DNA from 2 places in the Shewanella sp. ISS20 genome. Region 1 is predicted to be linked to the other one. Evidence: riboswitches for the same ligand, from Rfam matches in the RefSeq annotation. Region 1 holds a riboswitch; the other holds the start of a gene.

What was found. Region 1 has a riboswitch for lysine ahead of lysC (lysine-sensitive aspartokinase 3). Riboswitches for the same ligand answer to the same signal wherever they lie in the genome.
Region 2: it holds a riboswitch for lysine, as region 1 does, so the genes downstream of both, AC1HDP_RS07615 (Na+/H+ antiporter NhaC family protein) here and lysC (lysine-sensitive aspartokinase 3) in region 1, are expected to answer to the same signal.

The regions. Positions count from the first base shown of each region.
Region 1 covers NZ_JAWRZK010000001.1:2,257,785-2,268,146, forward strand. The annotation lists gene AC1HDP_RS10390 (alpha/beta hydrolase family protein) at 1-119, shown strand, start outside; gene asnC (transcriptional regulator AsnC) at 173-637, opposite strand; gene rluA (bifunctional tRNA pseudouridine(32) synthase/23S rRNA pseudouridine(746) synthase RluA) at 706-1,383, opposite strand; gene AC1HDP_RS10405 (hypothetical protein) at 1,496-1,801, opposite strand; gene AC1HDP_RS10410 (S8 family serine peptidase) at 1,985-5,950, shown strand; gene lysC (lysine-sensitive aspartokinase 3) at 6,127-7,488, opposite strand; lysine riboswitch at 7,629-7,803, opposite strand; gene AC1HDP_RS10420 (DUF3293 domain-containing protein) at 7,927-8,304, opposite strand; gene arcA (two-component system response regulator ArcA) at 8,948-9,664, shown strand; gene AC1HDP_RS10430 (S9 family peptidase) at 9,931-10,362, opposite strand, start outside.
Region 2 covers NZ_JAWRZK010000001.1:1,663,804-1,674,165, reverse strand. The annotation lists gene AC1HDP_RS07635 (amidohydrolase family protein) at 1-524, opposite strand, end outside; gene AC1HDP_RS07630 (H-NS histone family protein) at 684-1,076, opposite strand; gene AC1HDP_RS07625 (electron transfer flavoprotein subunit beta/FixA family protein) at 1,532-2,281, shown strand; gene AC1HDP_RS07620 (FAD-binding protein) at 2,282-3,208, shown strand; lysine riboswitch at 3,299-3,495, shown strand; gene AC1HDP_RS07615 (Na+/H+ antiporter NhaC family protein) at 3,592-5,154, shown strand; gene AC1HDP_RS07610 (M3 family metallopeptidase) at 5,279-7,414, opposite strand; gene AC1HDP_RS07605 (thymidine kinase) at 7,703-8,293, shown strand; gene AC1HDP_RS07600 (hypothetical protein) at 8,371-8,949, shown strand; gene AC1HDP_RS07595 (alkyl/aryl-sulfatase) at 9,006-10,362, opposite strand, start outside.

The DNA.
Region 1 (10,362 bases):
TCGGTAAAGATCCTGTCTGGGTGTGGAAAGAAACCGAAGGCCATGGTTTTTATGATGAAGACAACCGTAAAGATTTGTACATTCAAATGCAAAGCTTTTTGGGAAAATATCTGAATTAATTGAGCTAAGATCAAACACCGCGATGTTTATCGCGGTGTTTTTTTAAAGGCAATTAGGTCGGTTTTACCGCACGGCTGATAGGGTTTTGCAGACTGATTAAGGTTTCTGTCGATTGTATTTCATCAATGGACTGAATGCGGTTAATCAATACATGTTGCAAGCCATCAATCGACTGACACATGACTTTGACGAAAATACTGTAATGACCCGTGGTGTAATACGCTTCAACCACTTCTTCTAAGGCATTAAGCTTGGCAATCGCGGCGGGATAATCCCCGGCACTCTTTAAATTAATGCCAATAAAACAGCAAACATCGTATCCCAGCGCTTTAGGATTCACTGAGATTTGCGCGCCGGTAATGATACCGGCTTGGCGCATTTTCTCGACCCGTACATGAATAGTGCCAGCGCTAACGCCAAAGCGCTTAGCTAATTCAGCAAAAGGGCTGCGCGCATCTTGCATCAAGGCTTCTAGAATTTGATTATCTAGTTGGTCGCGTTGAAATGAGTGATCAATAGTATTCATAGGGATTATTGATTTTCTTCTAATGTTTTTGTAGGGATATTACGAATTTAACAACCCTATTATTGATCAGCTTCAGCTTCCATAAAAGGGGCCGCTGCCGTAAAAGTTAGGGCCAGACCTGAATAAGGGTGGGTTATTTGCAGTTCTGCCGCGTGCAATAACAACCTTGGCGCCAAGCGTTTTGCTAGCGGATCGGCATAAAAATTATCCCCAAGAATAGGGTGACCTATGGCCATCATATGCACCCGCAGTTGATGTGAGCGGCCTGTTATCGGCGTGAGCTTAACTAAGGTTGAGCGCTTGCCATAACTAATCACTTCATAATGGGTCAGGCTTGGTTTGCCTATCTTGTGATCAACCATTTGCTTAGGCCGATTTGGCCAATCACAAATCAGTGGATAATCAACGCTGCCTTGCGCTTGCTTCACGTGACCTGCCACCCGCGCATAATAGATTTTATGGGTTTCACGGTCGTGAAACTGCCGCTTTAATTCAATTTCTGCGCTCCGGCGTAGCGCTAATACTATGATGCCAGACGTTGCCATATCCAGACGATGCACCACTTGCGCGTTGGGATGCTCAGCTAACACGCGGCTATAAACACTGTCTTTATGGGCAAGCGCACGCCCAGGCACAGACAATAATCCTGACGGCTTATCGATAACTATGATGTCTTTGTCGCAGTGAACTTGAGATAACCACGGGTCGGTCGGTGGGCAATAGATAAAATCCGGCATAACTATACTCTGGCAAATAAGGCGGCGTCACGATACCCGCAGGACAAGCGAGTCGCAAGCAAAAGCTCGAAATTATCCGCTTAAGCTACACACAAATCCCGAGTCTAACCAATTACCAACCGCGTCCAGACATTTGCATGATGGCAAAAATCCAAATCACAAACGCCAAGGGTAAGTGCACTAAGGCATAAAAGGCCTGATCTAAGCGCTTAATTCCGGGCGAAAGCAAAATTAAGTAACCATGGCCCAGCACACTCACGGCAAAGGTGGCAAATAACGGGTACAGATACCAAGCAAAGGCCCCTGCCTCAGCCACAGATAACCATTGCCATACTGGGGTCAGTAACGCCCAAACCACCATGAATAGGCTGCACAAGGGCGGAACAGCTAGGCGGTAACTTTCAGGATAAGGATTCATAATGATGCCCATGGTTAGCAATGATAATAAATACCCCAGAGTGGAACGAAACCATTAAAAACACAACATAATTAACCATCCCTTCACTTTTGTTGTTGCCCGATAATCCTCGCAAGTGCCCAGTTCTCTCCTAGAATTAAATCAAAGGAATGCAGTTGATATTAACAGGGTGAAATAACGACTATGACGAGATTAATAAGCAAGGCGACACTAAGTAAGCGCAGCCGATTAACCTTAGGCGTAGCTCTATTAATCATGACCCATAGCGCCTTGACTCCTAATGCATTGGCCAATAATGCATTAGCCAATAGTGATAATGCCGCGCCCACTTATCTTGAAAACGCCCCTGAAATAAATCGCTTTTATGCCAAGCCACTCGCCAACAAAACCGCTGTGCAGACAAGTATTGCTGCCGATGTATCTGCGCCGATTAAACCCTCCTATATTGTTGAGCTCACTGCCAAGCCAATGGCGATGCACGATAGCTTTAGGCAATCCAAAAGAGGTAACATCCAATCTGCCGGTATATCTTCACGCACTCCCCCTCAAGTTCAGGCTCAAGCTCAAATTCAAGCAAATGCATTAGCACTGCAGCAAATTAACCAGCAACAGCAAAGTGTTATCAAGCAAATCCTTGGTAGCAAGGCGATGATTGAGCAGCAATATCACACGCTATTTAATGGCTTTAGCGCCCCATTATCAGTCAAAGAAGTCAATGCGTTACGCCAACATAGCGCTGTTAAAGCAGTTTATCCGGTGCGTTACTATCGCCAGTCCATGGATGCCGCTAATACCTTGATGAGTAGTCAATCCTTGTGGCAGTTAGTCGGTGGCCAAAGCCGCGCGGCCGAAGGCATTAAGATTGCGATTATCGATAGCGGTATTATCCCTGAGCACCCGATGTTTTCTGGCACAGGGTTTAGCGCAAGCAGCCCTGCCAGCAATGATTACTGCAAAGCTAATCCTAACTTTTGTAATAACAAGATTACTGTCGCGCGCTGGTATCAACCTGACTTTAGTCTTTGCGCCGATGAACACTTAAGCCCAAGGGATTACAACGGCCATGGCACTCATGTGGCAGGCATTGCCGCTGGCAACTTAGTCAGCGCCGCCATAGGCGCTGATACTATTAATTTATCTGGGGTCGCGCCTGGTGCTAATTTAATGATTTACAAAGCCTTGTTTAGCGGTGATGACTGCCAAGGTGCCATAGGTTCAGACACTATGCTGCTCGCGGCATTAGAGGATGCTGTAAATGATGGCAGTGATGTGATTAATAATTCTTGGGGCGGCGCGCCGGGAGAAGATCCTAATTCCAGCCCGTATCAAAGCGTATTTCGCGCCGCAGAAGCTGCCGGTATTTTAATGGTAAGCGCCGCCGGTAACGATGGCACTATGGGCGCGAGTTCTATTAGTTGCCCGGCCTGCGTGGATGCAGGCTTAGCTGTGGCTAATACCAGCACAGGTAAAATCACCGCTCATTTACTGACGACTACTAATAGAGAGCTTGCGGCCGTTGCCGCCGATGGCCCCAAATTAAGCGCTAACCTTAATGCGCCGCTAAATCATGCCAGCGCCATCAGTGCCAATAATCGCGATGCTTGCAAGCCATTTGCGGCAGCAAGCTTTAATCAAGCTATAGCCTTGGTTGAGCGTGGCACTTGTACCTTTGAGCAAAAAGCGGCCAATGTCAGCGCCGCTGGCGCGCGTATGCTATTAACTTATAACAATGATAACAGTGCGCCCTTTACCATGTTTATGCCCCAAGCCAGTATCCCAGGTTTTATGGTATCGGCGCTTGATGGCCAATGGTTAGAGAGCAATCACACCTCAGGCAGCGCTGTCAGCATTCGCGCTAATTCGCAGCAACTTATCCAAGCAGAATTTGCTGATCAAGTGAATATTGATAGCGGCCAAGGCCCAGTCATAGGTCTTAACGCATTAAAACCAGAGCTTAGCGCGCCCGGTACGGATATTTTATCGGCCAATGAAGCGAGTGACTTTATTGAATTTACCGGTACTAGTATGGCGAGCCCGCAAGTGGCTGGCGCTGGCGCCTTATTGATGGCGCGCTACCCGCAATTAAGCGTTAGCGCGATAAAAAGTATATTGGTTTCTAGCAGTAAATTTAGTGGATTAACCAGCGCCAATGGCAGCGATGTCACGCCCTTTGTTACTGGTGCAGGACGCCTAGCCCTAGATAATGCCGCAAGCGCCCCTTTAAGTTTTGCAAGCTTAGCCATCATCAATGATGAGTGCACTTTTGACTGCGCCGCTAGCCTCACAATCTATAACCATAGCGCAACCGCGAGTAGCGTTAGTATCAGTAGCATCAGTAATCAACTGACTATCACTCCTACCGCGACTAACATCACAATTGCCCCCACTAGCAGTTATGAATTAGCGTTTAATGTCAGCACCTTAGAGGCCAGCAATAGTAACTGGCAATTTGGCCGGTTATTATTTACGCCAAATACGGGAGCAACGCAGCAATTGCCACTCTTGCTTAAGTTTGGTAAAAATACGCGTCCAGAAATTCTTAGCTTTAGCAGTAACGCCGCCACACTTACCCCAGATGGCAGCGCCCGATTACGCTGGCAAGTCACTAATTTATTAGCTGCCAGCAATGTGACGTTAACGGCAGAGGCGCCCGCGAATCTTGTCTTTGATAGCCAAAGCGCGTCCATAAACTTACAAGATGGTCAAACTGACAAACTTAACGTCAGTGAGCACTCCTTAAGTTGGCAGGGGCAATTAAGCAGTGGTGCGCTCGCTATTAGTCCTGCTGCCATGAGTTTGCCGAGTATCAGCGGCACAGTCGCGCCGCTGTCTTGCACAGGCACCTGCGATGATGTGAGTTTCACCCTAACGACACCAAGCTTTAACTATCAAGGTGTTAACTATCAAGCCATCTCAGTATCTGATAACGGATTTGTGGTACCTGGCGATCACAATCTAAGCAATGACACCACCAACCAAGCCATACCTCAAGTGCACACTTCCAATAATGTTATTGCCCCCTTCTCGACAGATTTTGATTTACAGGGATCTGCGGAAACCAGTGGCGGTAACATTTATAGCCGCACTATGACGTTCGCTGGCAATGATTATTTCGTGATTGAATGGGCAAATGCGGCGCTTTTTGACAATACCACTAACCAAACTTTTAGCTTTGCCCTCTGGCTTGGCTTAGGCGCTCATCAACAAATTTATTTTAACTATATTAATGTCACCAATGCGCCAAGTACGTTAACCATAGGCGCAGAAAATAGCCGCGGCACTCACGCAAGTCAGCAATATTATAATGGCGATGGCGTGTTACCCAATAATGGCGATGTGTGGGGACTCGCTTCTACCTCCCCAGGCGAACTGCAATTAAGTGTTGATGTCAGCCCCATCAACGTGGTGTTTCCAACGCCAGATACCGTCACGCTTAACGAAGATAGCTCGCTGGAATTTAATGTACTGACGAATGACAATCGTCTTGAGCAGCTACTGACAACCAAGCTTACTATTGGCAGTGATAACGCCACCGCAGTGCTGCCACTCGTTATTGTGCCAATGAGCACGTTTGAGCAAATTAGCATTAATAGTGCGCCAAGCCATGGCCAATTAAGTGTGATTAATGCAGGCACTGTGAGATACCAAGCACAGGCCAATTACTTTGGCACCGACTCTTTTAGCTATAAAGCAACCAACGCCAATAATGAGCCGAGCCAAGCCGTGACTGTGAATTTAGTGATTAACTCAGTCAATGATGCGCCAAGTGTTAACCCTGCCCCCTTAACGCAAACCGTCAATGCTGGCGCCACAGTCAATATTAGCGCCAACGGTAGCGATATTGATGGCGATACACTCAGCTATCAATGGCAACAAGTATCAGGCTCGCAAGTGACTATTAATGTGGATGGCGCTGGCAACCTAAGCTTTATCGCCCCAAGTTCTGGCCCATTAAGCTTTGCCCTTAGCGCCAATGACGGTCAGCAAAATTCGCCGCCAGTGACAGTTAGCATCAGTATCACGCCAGCGACTTCCCCACCGACTGATAATGGCGGAGGCGGTGGCGGTGGCGGTAGTATGGGGAGCACCTTACTGCTGTTAGCCTGTTTATGGATATTTAGGCAGGTAAGAACACCAGCCCTGCGCTAGTTTGATGGGTGTTAATTTGATTGATAATGGTTGGCTTCTGGAAAGCTGGATTTATATGAGTTGATAGGTTTGAGCTTACGGATTTGAAAGAAGGCGCTTGGCTCAGTCACATCACTGAGCCAAGCTAATTAACTAAAACGATATTCGCTAGAGACTAAAAACATTAAGTTGGTATCTTAAGCCACATCAAATAAGCGTTGATGCAAGGTCGCGACTAATTGCGGCACATCGGCCTCTGCCACTAACACACATAAATTATGTGGACTCGCGCCTTGGCAAACCATGCGCACATTAATGTTTTCCAGCACCTCAAAAACCAATTTGCACACACCAGGAGTTGTCGCAATACGATTACCGATAATCGCGACTAACGCTAACCCCTGCTCCACTTGCACCCGGCAATGCTGAGCTAATTCAGTGAGTAAATGATCGCTTAGCAAGCCTTCACCACTCGAATCTGAACCGGTTTTATCTAAGGTAAGCGCCACGTTCACTTCTGAAGTAGTAATTAAATCAACGCTTATCTTATGACGCGCTAACGTCGCAAAGGTTTCAGCTAAGAAGCCTCGAGCGTGCAACATTTGTAAACTGTGCAAATTTAATAAGGTTTGATCGCGCCTTACCGCAATGGCGCGATACAAAGGAGGATTATCGATGCGATTGCGAATCCAAGTGCCGCCGCGCTCTGGCTCACGACTTGAACCCACAAACACTTCAATACCGCGGCGCACCGCAGGTAAAATGGTGGCAGGATGGAGTACTTTGGCGCCAAACGTCGCCATTTCCGCTGCTTCATTAAAGCTGATTTCAGCCAGTGGCTTAGCATTAGCCGCAAGTCTTGGGTCAGTAGTATAAATACCCGCAACATCGGTCCAAATTTCAACCGCATTGGCGCCTAAGGCTTCAGCTAATAACGCCGCTGAGTAATCACTGCCACCGCGACCTAAGGTAGTCGTCATGCCGTGGTCATCACTGCCAATAAAGCCTTGAGTGACGACCACTTGCTTATCAAATAGAGGCGCTAAATGTAATTGTGCCAACTGAGCTATCATATCAATTTGTGGCTCAGCGCGGCCAAAGTGACTGTCTGTGCGCAGAATTTGCCGCACATCGAAACTAATCGCGTTTACGCCTAATTCTCTTAAGGTGGCGGCAAACAATTGTGATGAACACAATTCGCCGCACGCGAGCAACTCATCTTTAAGCGCTTTAGTGCTTTCTATTAATAAACGCTCGCTCAATACGGCAATGCGACTTAATAGACCATCGATACTAGCAGCAACATCGTTGGGACGATGCAGCGCATCTAAAATTTTATATTGAATGGCGGCGATATCTTTTAATAGTTTAAAGCGCTGCTCATCATCTGTCACAGTCGTTAATTCGACTAACAGATTAGTGACTCCGGCGGCCGCGCTCACCACTACTACACGGCGACTCGCATCATTTAAAATTATCTTGGCACTGAGTGTTAAGGCATCGCTATTGGCAAGGGATGTGCCGCCAAACTTAGCGACTACTAGTTTATCGATAGACATAAATCACCCTCCAACCTATGAGCGAGGATAGACAATATATTAAGATTGTTAGACATAACACACTCCGAACCCAAAAATGTTCGAAGAGCCTGGGGCGAAATGAGATCAACAGCCTGCTAAAGCAACAGAAGGAGATAATTGCCACCAGAAGCTCTCCACCTAAACTCAGGTGACAATCAGTGGGATTCAGCCCACTTGACCGCAATCAGCACTCACATTCGTGCGTCTCACTCGGCGTTGCTCCCCCTTCGCAATAATAATCAGGGAATGTGCCCTTATTATTGCGTACCTGGTCAACGCGCCTCTTCTGAATGTTCATTACAATGAACACCTGAACGTTAACAATTGTTTATACTCGAGGTCAACAAAAAACAAAGGAGGTCAAAAAATAACTTGTGTTGATGACCAATAGAAAATTAACAATGCCCAGATTAATCATCAGCTATAGCTAGGTAACTCATTGACTAAGGTTACGCGCTCACTAAAAGCCCCTAAATCAAGCCGAGAATTAGCATCGCTACAGCTAAATAACCCCAGACGATTACCACTCACATAGTAAATGGCTAATTGTTGCCAGCGCCGCCCTAAATCTAAGGCATCGGCTAAAGGTAAAATTACCGCCCAACTCGCCTCAACATGAGATAAATCTGGGCTAGCCCCAAGAATGCGCCGATATGGCACTCTTAGCTCATCAATATCTTGTTGCAATTGCCTATCATAGAGGCGGTTTTGACCGGGTAAATGAGGTACACCTAAAGGGTTGGCCGCGGTAATAATGGCAAAATCAATACTGGGGGTTAGCGCTTGTGTTAACATGAACACACTACTCTAATAAGCCCGCCACAGTTCAATTGTGATCTGTGTCATAGACAAATACCTTTTAATGAACAAAAATGCATCCACAGTTTAGTCTGCTTTAGCAGCAAATTCAGAAAAACTGGCTCAAGCTCACTATGGCAACCCCTTGGGCATGGTGCTTTTGCAAACGATTTCTGCAAAAATTGATTAAGATCACGTCAATTCACGATTTTTTTAACAATTAATTTGTTAACAAATGCCTAAAACGAGTACACTATTAGGGTTGATTAGCTAACCACCATCCTAGGGCGTCAACACCGACACTCACATTTCACGAATCGGTTTAAAAGGATGGCAACTCAGTTGCAATGAAACTCATTTTTGAATTGATGATTTAATAACCTTCACAAACCTACAACTGTGACGGAACTTATTTCGTTAATTGTTACTCGAAGTGTAAGCAACTATCGTATTTTCCCTGGGAGTTTCAAAAAAACTCCATGGATATTGCAGATTTTACTAACCTTATACAGTGCTGTTTAGCCCCTTCAATTATTGATAGGGACTGGCTAGTTGTTATTGCAATTTAGCTGAGTGAAATATTGACTCGTAACTGTTTATCGTTAGCGATAATTTGATTAAATTTTTTTAGGTAAATGACATGCAAAACCCGCACATTCTGATCGTTGAAGATGAAGCAGTTACCCGCAATACGCTGAGAAGTATTTTTGAAGCAGAAGGATATGTGGTAACTGAGGCCAATGATGGCGCAGAAATGCATAAAGCCCTGCAGGAAAATAAAATCAACCTAGTGGTGATGGATATTAACTTGCCAGGTAAAAATGGTTTGCTGTTAGCGCGCGAATTGCGTGAAATCAACAACATTGGCCTGATTTTCTTAACTGGCCGTGACAATGAAGTTGATAAAATCTTAGGTTTGGAAATTGGTGCTGATGATTATATCACTAAGCCATTCAACCCAAGAGAATTGACCATTCGTGCTCGTAACCTGCTGACTCGCGTAAGCAGCACTGGCCAAGACGTTGAAGAAAAGAGTTCAGTTGAATTCTACCGCTTCAATGGCTGGTCTTTGGAAATCAACAGCCGCTCATTAGTGAGCCCGCAAGGCGAATCATACAAGCTGCCACGCAGTGAGTTCCGCGCTATGCTGCACTTTGTTGAGAACCCAGGTAAGATTCTGAGCCGCGCTGACTTACTGATGAAGATGACTGGTCGTGAGCTTAAGCCACACGATCGTACTGTTGACGTGACGATTCGTCGTATCCGTAAGCATTTCGAAAGCCAGCCTGATACTCCAGAAATCATCGCCACCATTCATGGTGAAGGCTACCGTTTTTGCGGTAACTTAGAAGATTAATCACTTCGGTGATACAAAAAAGCCGCTATGATTAGCGGCTTTTTTATTGGCTTACATTTAAGTTTTTGTTTAAAGCTTTTATTAATTAAGCCTTTAAGCCTTTAAGCCTTTAAGCCTTTAAGCCTTTATTAAGTCAGTCATTAACCAAATAATTAAGCCAGAAAACTAACTCTGAACATAATCGCTAAAAATAATCGCCAATTATAAACGTTATTAAAGCGGCGATTAGCCGCCTTAATACTTTAAGCTAAACGCCTTAGGGCAGTTTATAACTCACGGTCAAGAAAATCCGCAATCGATAAATATAAATGACTGCGCACCGCATTGCCCTGCATTGAATGCTTTGAGCCAGGATAATCAATCATTTGGAATAATTTGCCTTGATCTTGTAAGGCCTTATAAACCCGCGTGCTATTTTCAAACAACACATTATCATCCGCCATACCGTGATACATCAATAAACCTCTGTCATATTGGCCGACATGAGGCAATACCGAGGCGCGCTGATATCCAGCGGCATTGGTCAGTGGATGCCCCATATAACGCTCAGTATAATACGTATCATATAGGCTCCAATCTGTGACTGGCGCCCCTGAAATTGCAACTTTAAAATCCTGCGGCGCTTTAAACTTACTCATTAACGCCATATAACCGCCATAGCTATGGCCAAAAATAGCAATCCGATCATCGGCCACGTA
Region 2 (10,362 bases), 590 kb from region 1:
TTAGTTGCCAGTGGCGCTAATGATACGGTGACGGCCTGACCTTGAAAAATACCGTCTTGTTTAGCAGTTTGCACACTAGTGAAACCGTTTTGTTGCCATTTTTTAGCATTATCAACATTAGGGGCAAAATGATGCAGCCATTGCTCTTGTGCATGAACGGCTGAATTAGGCGCTTGCCCGCCTAACGTGTTAATGAAATAAACCGGAGGACTGGTCTCTGGGTATTGATAATTAAATTCGATGCCATATTCACTGAAAGGATCAATAAAACCTGGTAGTAAAGAATAGCCTTGCATATTAATAATTTGAGCGTTAGGAGGAATAGCTTCATTGGCAACAATATCAATAATTTTATTACCCGCTATTAATAAGGTGGCATTAGTGCGCTTTTCTGTCGCTGACAGATAAATATCAGCATGGCTAAGGGCTGTCACTAAGGGGGCGTCTGTGGTTAGATGCTGTTTAGCAAATGTTGCTAAACTCAACAGACATAAACTGATTAACCAATAACGACGAGAGCCCATAAGGAGTGCTAGCTAGCTGTAAATGTGGGACAGATGTTAACGGACTTGAAGTGGAATTGGTATCTTATGCCGAGTTTAATTGTAACTATTTTATACAAATTAATAGATACAAAAAAACCCACCTATGGGTGGGTTTTTAGTGGTATTACAACTTAATGGTTAGATTAAGAAGTCATCCATATTACGGCCTTTGCTTACTTCACTTACGAACACTTTAGGCATACGGCCTTGGCCGGTCCAAGTAATCACTTCGCCGCCAACAGTAATAGTATATTTAGCTGGACGAGGGGCGCGCTTCTTGGTTTGAGTCTTAACAGCAACAACGCCTAAATCGTCAATTGATAAACCCACTTCTAGCATTTGCTTGCGGATTTCTTCAATTTTAGCGATACGCTCTGCCATTAATGCATTTTCTTCTTCAGCACTTGCTTCACGATCAGCAATAATAGCGTGCAGTTTTTCAGCCACTTCACGTAATTCATCTAAAGATAAATCTTTTACGTTGGCTTTGAAGCGACGAGCATGGGTTAGTACTTCTAAGAATTCACTCATAGGTTTTCCACTCAATTCATTTATTTATGATTATAACAACTAGGTAAATAATAGAAACTTATAAGATAGTAATCAAATAAAACTTAATTAAAAACATAAAAAAAGATAATAAATTATAAAAAGTCGGCGTTATTGTAGGAATGCTGCCATTAAATACGCTAAATAAGATTATTTTAAGGCATCAATGAGTCACACCTGCTGAATTTGGCTATTTAAATCCTGAATAAGCTTTCATCAAAAAGTGGCTAAGGTCGCTCTAAAAAGGACTTAATTTATTATTAAGTTGCCTTTTCTTTTTTATCTCTTGGTTTATCTCAGTGGTAAATATTGCAAATTAACATCTTGTTAACTCTAGTTGACGTTAACGTCAACAATGCGTAAAGTGATACTTATAGATAGAACAGGCATAGCACAGCTTTGCTGGAACTTTTTTAGAGCACAATAAAGGATGAACCATGAAAATTTTGGTGCCGATTAAGCGTGTGGTGGATTCAAACGTCAAAGTAAGAGTCTTAAGTGACGGCTCAGGCGTTGATACCAATCACTTAAAAATGGCCATGAACCCATTTTGTGAAATAGCGGTTGAAGAAGCTGTACGTTTAAAAGAAGCTGGCGTTGCGACGGAAGTCGTCGTAGTTACTGTCGGAGATAAAGCGTGCCAAGAGCAAATTCGCTCCGCCATGGCTTTAGGTGCTGATCGCGGTATTCATGTAGAAGCACTAGATACTTTATTGCCAATCGATATCGCCAAATGTTTAGTGGCAGTGCAGCAACAAGAGCGTGCCGACTTACTGTTATTAGGTAAGCAATCTATTGATGGCGACAATAATCAAACGGCGCAAATGGTCGCGGCCTTATTAGATATTCCCCAAGCCTGTTTTGCCTCTGTGGTTAAACATGAAGGTGGGCAATTATTGGTAACTCGTGAAATCGATGGTGGCTTGCAGCATCTGAGTCTGCCATTGCCAGCTGTGGTATCCGCGGATTTACGCTTAAATGAGCCAAGATATGCCAAATTACCCGACATTATGAAAGCTAAGCGTAAGGTGCTTGACGTGTTTAGCCTTGAGTCTCTTGGGGTGACCTTAAAAGCTCATCAACAAGTGATTAATGTAAAGGCGCCAGCCCAAAGACAAGCAGGCGTAATGCTAAGCTCGGTGGCTGAGTTGGTGGAAAAATTAAAGCATGAAGCAAAGGTGATCTAAATGGCCATACTCCTGATAGCAGAACATGATAACGTCTCGCTCAAAGCCGATACCGCAAAAGCCTTAACCGCCGCTAAAGCCATGGGTACTGATATCCATGTATTAGTCGCAGGCTTTGAATGTAGCGAAGTGGCTAAATATGCTGCGAAATTGGTGGGCACTGCGCAAGTGTTAGTGGCCGATAACGCCGTTTACGCAAAGCAATTACCTGAAAACCTTAGTAAGTTAATTGTCGACATCGCCGCGAATTACACTCACATAGTGGCATCAGCGTCTAGCATAGCCAAAGACTGTTTACCTCGAGTGGCGGCGTTACTGGATGTCGCGCAAGTGTCTGAAATTATCGAAGTGCTTGATAAAGATACCTTCGTGCGTCCAATTTATGCGGGTAATGCCTTAGCGACAGTCAAAAGCTTGGACGCCGTCAACGTCATTACTGTGCGCGCTAGTGCGTTTGCTGCCAGTGCGAGCCAAGATAGCCAAGCGCCTATTCAAGCGCTTGATAAAGTGTTTGCGCCTATGAGTCAGTGGTTATCCCAGGAATTAACAGTGTCAAGCCGCCCTGAACTCGCTAGTGCCAACATAGTGGTCTCTGGTGGACGCGGTGTGGGTAGTCGTGAGAACTTTGCTTTGCTTGAGCAATTGGCCGATAAGTTAGGTGCAGCGCTCGGTGCCTCGCGCGCGGCAGTGGATGCGGGTTTTGTTCCTAATGATTTACAAGTCGGTCAAACCGGTAAAATTGTGGCGCCAAGCCTCTATATTGCTGTCGGTATTTCTGGCGCCATTCAGCATTTAGCCGGTATGAAAGACTCAAAAGTGATAGTTGCTATCAACAAAGATGCCGACGCGCCGATTTTTCAAGTGGCTGATTACGGATTAACCGCTGACTTGTTTGAAGCTATCCCTGAGTTGATTAATTCCATTTAATCTGTGACATTAGTCACGTTAAGCGGTATTGGGTTAGCAATTGCAATACCGCTTATGTTTTTATGTGCGTCACGTCGTTTTTCAGACGTCCTTTGAAGTAGAGGTTGCGCTAGCTAAAAGTAGTGAACATTAGGGTGATGCCTAAGAGTGTTCATAAAAGGAGTTAGCGCCGAAGTAGTTGTACTCATCAAGGTCGGCTACTGGGGTTGTGTCCGAAAGGAGCAACACTGCCATAGTATTCCTGTCAGGGTGATGGGGTTTATTTACTATGGAGCGCTATTGATAGGACAGGTGTTTGATCACTCATAATCATCCCGATTATTTGAGCGATACTGTGTCACCAGTTCAGTTGCCTCCATTCGTATTCAGCGAAGACAATAATAATGACAGTATTAACTTATGCCGATTCGGCACTTTCACTTTTGCCTCCTGTGGTTGCAATCTTACTGGCGGTAATTACCCGCAGAGTATTAGTTTCCCTTGGTGTGGGTATTATCTTGGGCAGCTTACTGCTCACCGATTTCACCCCTATGACCAGTGCCAGTTATCTTGCGAGTAAAGTTACTGCGTTGGTATGGGTTGATGGCGCATTCAACAGCTGGAATTTATATATTCTGGGCTTCTTAGTTCTGCTCGGCATGATCACCGCATTGATTACTGTTAGCGGCGCCGCTCGCGCCTTTGCTGATTGGGCGCGTGCGCGTATTCGCAGCAAACGTGACGCCAAATTATTAACCATATTGCTAGGCTGTGTGGTGTTTATTGATGACTACTTCAACTCACTGGTCGTGGGTAGTGTGTGTCGTCCGTTAACTGACCGTTATTATGTGTCGCGGGCTAAATTAGCCTATCTGCTTGATTCTACTGCGGCGCCTGTGTGCGTGATTTCGCCTGTGTCTAGCTGGGGCGCTTATATTATTGCCTTGATTGGCGGTATTTTAACGACTCATGGCATTGCCGACTCTGGTCATTTAAGTATCTTTATCCAAATGATACCAATGAACTTCTACGCCATTTTCGCCTTGTTACTGCTGATTTGTGTGGCCATGTTTGGCCTAGATATCGGCCCAATGCGTCGCCATGAGCAACTGGCACAAAAAGGTGAGCTGTGGGATGAAAGCAAAGGTACGCCGCCAGGCGCCAATATGGATTTACCTGAGGCAGATACAGGTAAAGTACTGGGGTTATTCTTACCAATAGGCTCATTAGTCGCAGCCACCTTGTATTTTATGGTGAGCTCTGGCGCTGACGTACTGACTGAAAAAGGCATAGCTTTTGATATCATCAAAGCCTTTGAAAATACTTCAGTAAGTTCATCGTTATTCTTTGGTGCCTGTTTTGGTTTTGTGGTCACTCTGATTGGCGTGATAATGCAGAAGCTAGATACCAAGTTAGTGCTTAAGGGCATGACTCAAGGCGCGCTTTCTATGCTGCCTGCGATTTATATCTTACTGTTCGCTTGGACTATTGCTGGCGTAATTGGTCAGTTAGAAACAGGTAAGTACATGGCAAGCTTAGCTAATGGCAATATTCCATTTGCCATGTTGCCAGCAGTAATGTTTGTATTGGCAGGCTTAACCGCTTTTGCTACTGGCACTAGCTGGGGCACCTTTGGCATTATGTTGCCAATTGCCGCCGATATGGCCATGGGCAGCCATGTGAGCATGATGCTACCTATGTTAGCTTCAGTGTTAGCGGGCGCCGTATTTGGCGATCACTGTTCACCGATTTCTGATACCACGATTTTGTCTTCCACAGGGGCGGGTTGTCATCATATTGATCACGTAGTGACTCAGTTGCCTTATGCGCTGATAGTGGCTGTGATCAGCATGGTAGGTTATACCGTACTTGGTTTCACTGAATCTGTGGCGGCGGGTTTTGTGACTTGTAGCGTCTTGTTTGTCTTGAGTGTGATTGCCCTTAAAATTAAGGTAGGTCGCAGCTAAGCGCTCGATTTAGAAAACGATTCAAGCCGTAATCACTGCTCAACGCTTTCAATAAAAACGCAACCCTGAGGTTGCGTTTTTTATGGATGCTAGTTACTGATGATCGCTATCTGTGTCTTTCCCTTTATTGGGTCAGGCCGCGGCGCTCAAGTAACCCTTGTGTGGTTGGCGCTTGGCCGCGGAAGTTTTGATAAGCTTCCATGGGCGCTACTGAGTTACCGACTTCCCGAATAGTTTTACGAAACTTCATGCCGATATCGCGATTCAAACCGCCTTGGGTTTGCACATAGGCAAAGGCATCGGCCGCTAAAATCTCACTCCACATATAAGCGTAATAGCTGGCGCTATAGCCTCCGGCAAAGGTGTGGGCGAAAAAGGCTGAGCGATAACGTGGCGGCACGGCTTCAATGGCTAAACCGTGCTTTTTAAGGGCATGGGCTTCAAAGCTTGCGACATCTTGCAGCGGCGCATCCGCTGGCAGTGAGTGCCACTCCATATCCACTAAGGCTGCAGCCATATACTCTAAGGTATCAAAGCCTTGGTTAAAGCTGCGTGAAGCTAAGAGTTTTTCTAACAACTCTGCTGGCAGCGGTTCACCGGTTTGATAGTGCTTAGCGTAATTAGCTAGTACCTTAGGGTGCGCAGACCAATCTTCTTCAAAGGTCGATGGAAATTCTACGAAGTCGCGTGATACCGCTGTGCCCGATAAGCTTGGGTAAGTCACTTTAGAGAACATACCATGGGTGCCATGACCCATTTCGTGGAACATGGTACTGACTTCATCATAGCTAACAAAGGTCGGCTCACCGTCCGGCGCTTTCTTAAGGTTCATCACGTTAACTACCACAGGCTTATTACCTAATAAGCTTGATTGATTCACGAATGAACTCATCCATGCGCCGCCACGCTTGCCTTCACGGGCAAAGTAATCGGCATAGAAAATCGCCATGCTAGTGCCATCGCTATCAAACATTTCATAGGCTTTAACATCAGGGTGATACACAGGTAAATCCGGTCTTGGCTGCATAGTGACACCATAGAGTTGCTCTAAGGTGAAGAACACGCCATCGGTTAAGACCCGCTCAAACTCAAAGTAAGGCTTGATGCTGGCTTCGTCGAGATCAAACTGCTGTTGACGCACTTTTTCGCCATAGTATTCCCAGTCCCATGGCTTGAGGGTGAAATCGCCACCTGTGCTTTTTATCATGGCTTGAATGGCAGCGGCTTCTTGCTTGGTATTAGCTACTACCGCCGGCACCATAGAGCCAAACATGGAATACACAGCTTCTGGCGTTTTAGCCATTTGCGGCGCTAAGCGGTAACTGGCCCAATTATCAAAGCCCAGTAACTGCGCGCGCTCGCTGCGTAACTGCGCTAAGCGTGACACTATAGATGCGGTTTCATCATCACCACTTAAGCCGCGCTCGGCCGATGCTTGCCAAATTTGCTGGCGTAACTCGCGGCTATCAAGGTTTGCCAATATAGGTTGGCGCGTCGTGTTGGTGATTTGCAGCTGGTATTGGCCATCAAAGCCAGCGGCTTTAGCATCGGCCGCTGCCGCGCGAATTTGTGCATCAGTTAAACCTGCGAGCAAATTCTTATCAGTCACTAATACCGCCGCACTTTTACTGCCGCGCATAATGCGTTGACCAAATTCATTGGTGAGGCTGGAATGCTCTTTATTGAGCTCACGTATTTTAAGCTTTTGCTCTTCATTCAGTTTGGCGCCCGCCAAAACAAAATTCTGATGATAGACCTCAACTAAGCGAATTTGCTCAGGGGTTAATCCAGAACTTAAACGCTGATGGTACAGAGTTTCAATCCGCGCAAAGAGCTCAGGGTTGAGGTTAATATTGTCAGAATGCGCGGCCATTTTTGGTGCCATGTCAGATTGCACTTGGCGCAAGACATCATTAGTGTTGGAACCGGCTAAGTTATAAAACACCGCGGAAGCGCGAGTTAATAGGGCGCCGCTGCGCTCCATCGCCACTAAGGTATTGTCAAAGGTTGGCGCTGCAGGATTGTTGGCAATAGTCAGAATTTCTGCGTATTGCTCTGCCATGCCTTGAGTTAAGGCCGGGGCGAAATGCTCATCGTTAATTTGGCTAAAGTCAGGCGCTTGGTATTGCAAGTGACTGACTTGAAGGAGTGGGTTTTGCTGCATTTGTTGCACCTGTGCGGGTGAATTGGCTTGGTTTACTTGGCAAGCAGTAAGGCTTAACGCTGCGCCTATGGCTAGCGCAATCAAGGTTTTATGCATGAGAGTATACTTCCGTTCTATGATTTTTTTTAAGACAGCATAAGATTTATGTGTCGCACTCTTTTTTATCGGTGCTTAGTGAGGTTAACACGGTAACTCGGCAATGTTAATTATGTAATCAAACATCACATCTTGTTGTTTTACTTGTGCGAATTTAAGAAGGTTTGATTTATGTATGTTCTGGCAATAAAAAGATGGTCAATATCGTGAAATAGCCAGTCATTAACGCGGATGATTTATTGCGGGCTTGTGGTTACAATAGGGCATTAGAGCGAGAGGAGTCGGCCATTGGCACAGCTATATTTTTACTACTCGGCGATGAATGCCGGTAAATCTACATCATTACTGCAATCATCTTATAATTACCGCGAACGTGGCATGCACACCTTAGTGATGACGGCATCCATAGATAACCGTTACGGCGTGGGTAAAGTGGCATCCCGAATTGGTATCGAGTCTGAAGCGCAAGTCTTTAGTGGCGATGATGATTTAGTGAAATTAATTGGCGAGTCGCATCAGCAGCAGCACATTCACTGTGTGTTAGTGGATGAGAGCCAGTTCTTAAGTAAAGAGCAAGTGCGCCAATTAGCCTATGTGGTTGATAAGCTTGATATCCCAGTATTGTGTTATGGCCTGCGCACCGATTTTAGGGGCGAATTGTTTGTCGGTAGCCAATACTTGTTATCTTGGGCCGATAAATTAGTTGAATTGAAAACCATTTGTCATTGCGGCCGTAAAGCCAACATGGTGGTGCGTCTTGATGGTAATGGCAAAGCGTTACGCGAAGGCGAGCAAGTGGCCATTGGCGGCAATGAAAGCTATGAGTCTGTGTGTCGTAACCATTTTCGCGAATTGATTTGGGACGATATTCAAGGCTAACCTTTATATTAAGTTAAGCGCGCCAGGATGGCGTTCTTCGCCGGTCGCCTGCGAGCATCACCAATAAGGATAGCAAGGTGATTAGACAAGCATATATTCAAGGGCTAGCGTTAGCGGATGATGCGCCCTTACTTCTCTATTTACGTAGCCATGCTTGGCACGTACAAGTCTGTGAATACTGGCCTCAAACCGGTTTACTTATCTTAGGGATAAAATCCCCTACTATCCCCATAGATGCCATAGTGCAAACCATGAGCCTGTTAACTCCCTTCCTTGGCAATAATAGCCATTTGCTGGCCAATCATAGTTTCTTGATAGTCACCAGTGGCAATCAACCTGAGATATATGGCGTAGATCCATTATCTATCGAAGCGTTAGAGTGGCCATCGCGGGATAGTCGCACTGTGCTCGCGCTTGAAACTTGGTTGATAAGTCATTTTGGCGATGTGAATCGGCTTGATACACTTAGGCTCAGCCAACTTAAGCCTTTAGTCGCGCAGCAAGTATGGCGGCAGTGGCGGTGGCGTGATCACTTTGGTCAAGTGCAACACCATTATGGCCAATTAACGGCAGTGTATCGCCGTCAAAGTCAGCATTTTGTGCGTATTGATAATGACTTAGAAATACCGGTAGAGCAGCTTATTGGGCTGGAATAGAGGTCACTCTAATCGAGTGACCTCTGCTGTGGCTGCTGTGATTTAGACCTGCGAAATCAAGGCTGCTTAGTACCAGGAATAAGCTCAAAGTTAGGGCTAAAGGCCACCATCAAACTTTGTAAATCCTTAAAGTGCTGCAATTCCCCGCTATGTTTTACCTTGCCTGCCTTGATTTGATCGTCAAAGCTTTGGCTCGCCATGATGACCGCTTCTAAATCGCTGCGCTTGATGGTTAAAGTCAAATCTGGCTCCTTAGCTTGCACCCCTTTGATATTGGTGAGTGTGCCATTGCTAAGTTCTATGACGTATTGCTCGCGCACATCAGGCAATATCAGATTAATAACAAACTGTTTGGCTTCGGCTTTTTTGCTATCAAGCATCACCCCTAGAAAATCTAACCATAAGTCCGTTGACATGGCCTTAGTTAAATCTGGGCTGGCGGTTTTGGGCGCATTACCTTGTGGAATGCCAGAGCGTAATTCATAGGTGGCAGCTAAAAAGCTGTTACGTACACTGCTACTTTCTTGCTGATAACCAATTTGCTCAAACACATCGGCGAGTAAATTTTTAGCCGGGCGGTTATCAGGCTCAGCGTATACCAACTTATTTACTATTTCTTGCGCGAGCTTATAGTCACCCTTGTCGTAAAGCTCTTGACCTTTAGCCAAAATTTTAGCACTTCCACCCATCATTTCGACATATAAGGGCGCTGAGTCTGACGGTGACAATGGAATTAAGGTGGCTGGATTGCCATCCCAATAGCCTAAGTAACGATTAATGACCGCGCGGCTATTGTGGGCTTCAGATCCATGATAACTATGGGCAGCCCATTGTTCTTGCAAACTCTTAGGCGGTTTATATTGGTTGTGGATTTCATTAATGGTGACGCCTTGGTTGGCCAAGTGCAGCACTTCATTATTAAGATTGGCATAAATGTCGCGCTGGGCGCGCATGATTTCTTGGATGCGATCATTGCCCCAACGTGGCCAGCTGTGTGATGCAAACATCACATCGGCGTTGGTGCCGTAGCGATACAAGGCTTCATTGATGCCTTTTGACCATTGCAGTGCATCACGCACTAATGCGCCGCGCAGGGTATAGATGTTATGTACTGTGCCTGTGATATTCTCCGCCGCCCAAAACGCATTCAACTGCGGAAAATAAGTGTTCATTTCCACGGGCGCTTCTGTGCCCGGCGTATTTTGAAACTCCATAGTAATGCCATCGATAGTCAGGGTTTCAAATGGCTCACTGATGGTAGTGTTAGGGGCGATGAGGCCAATATTACCGGCGGCAGTATTTTTACCTATGGCTTGGTCGACATGACCAAATGGACTGCGCGGCAGTAATACGCCGTATTGGAAAAACATGCGGCGGGTCATAGCGTTACCCGCATAGACGTTTTCTGATACC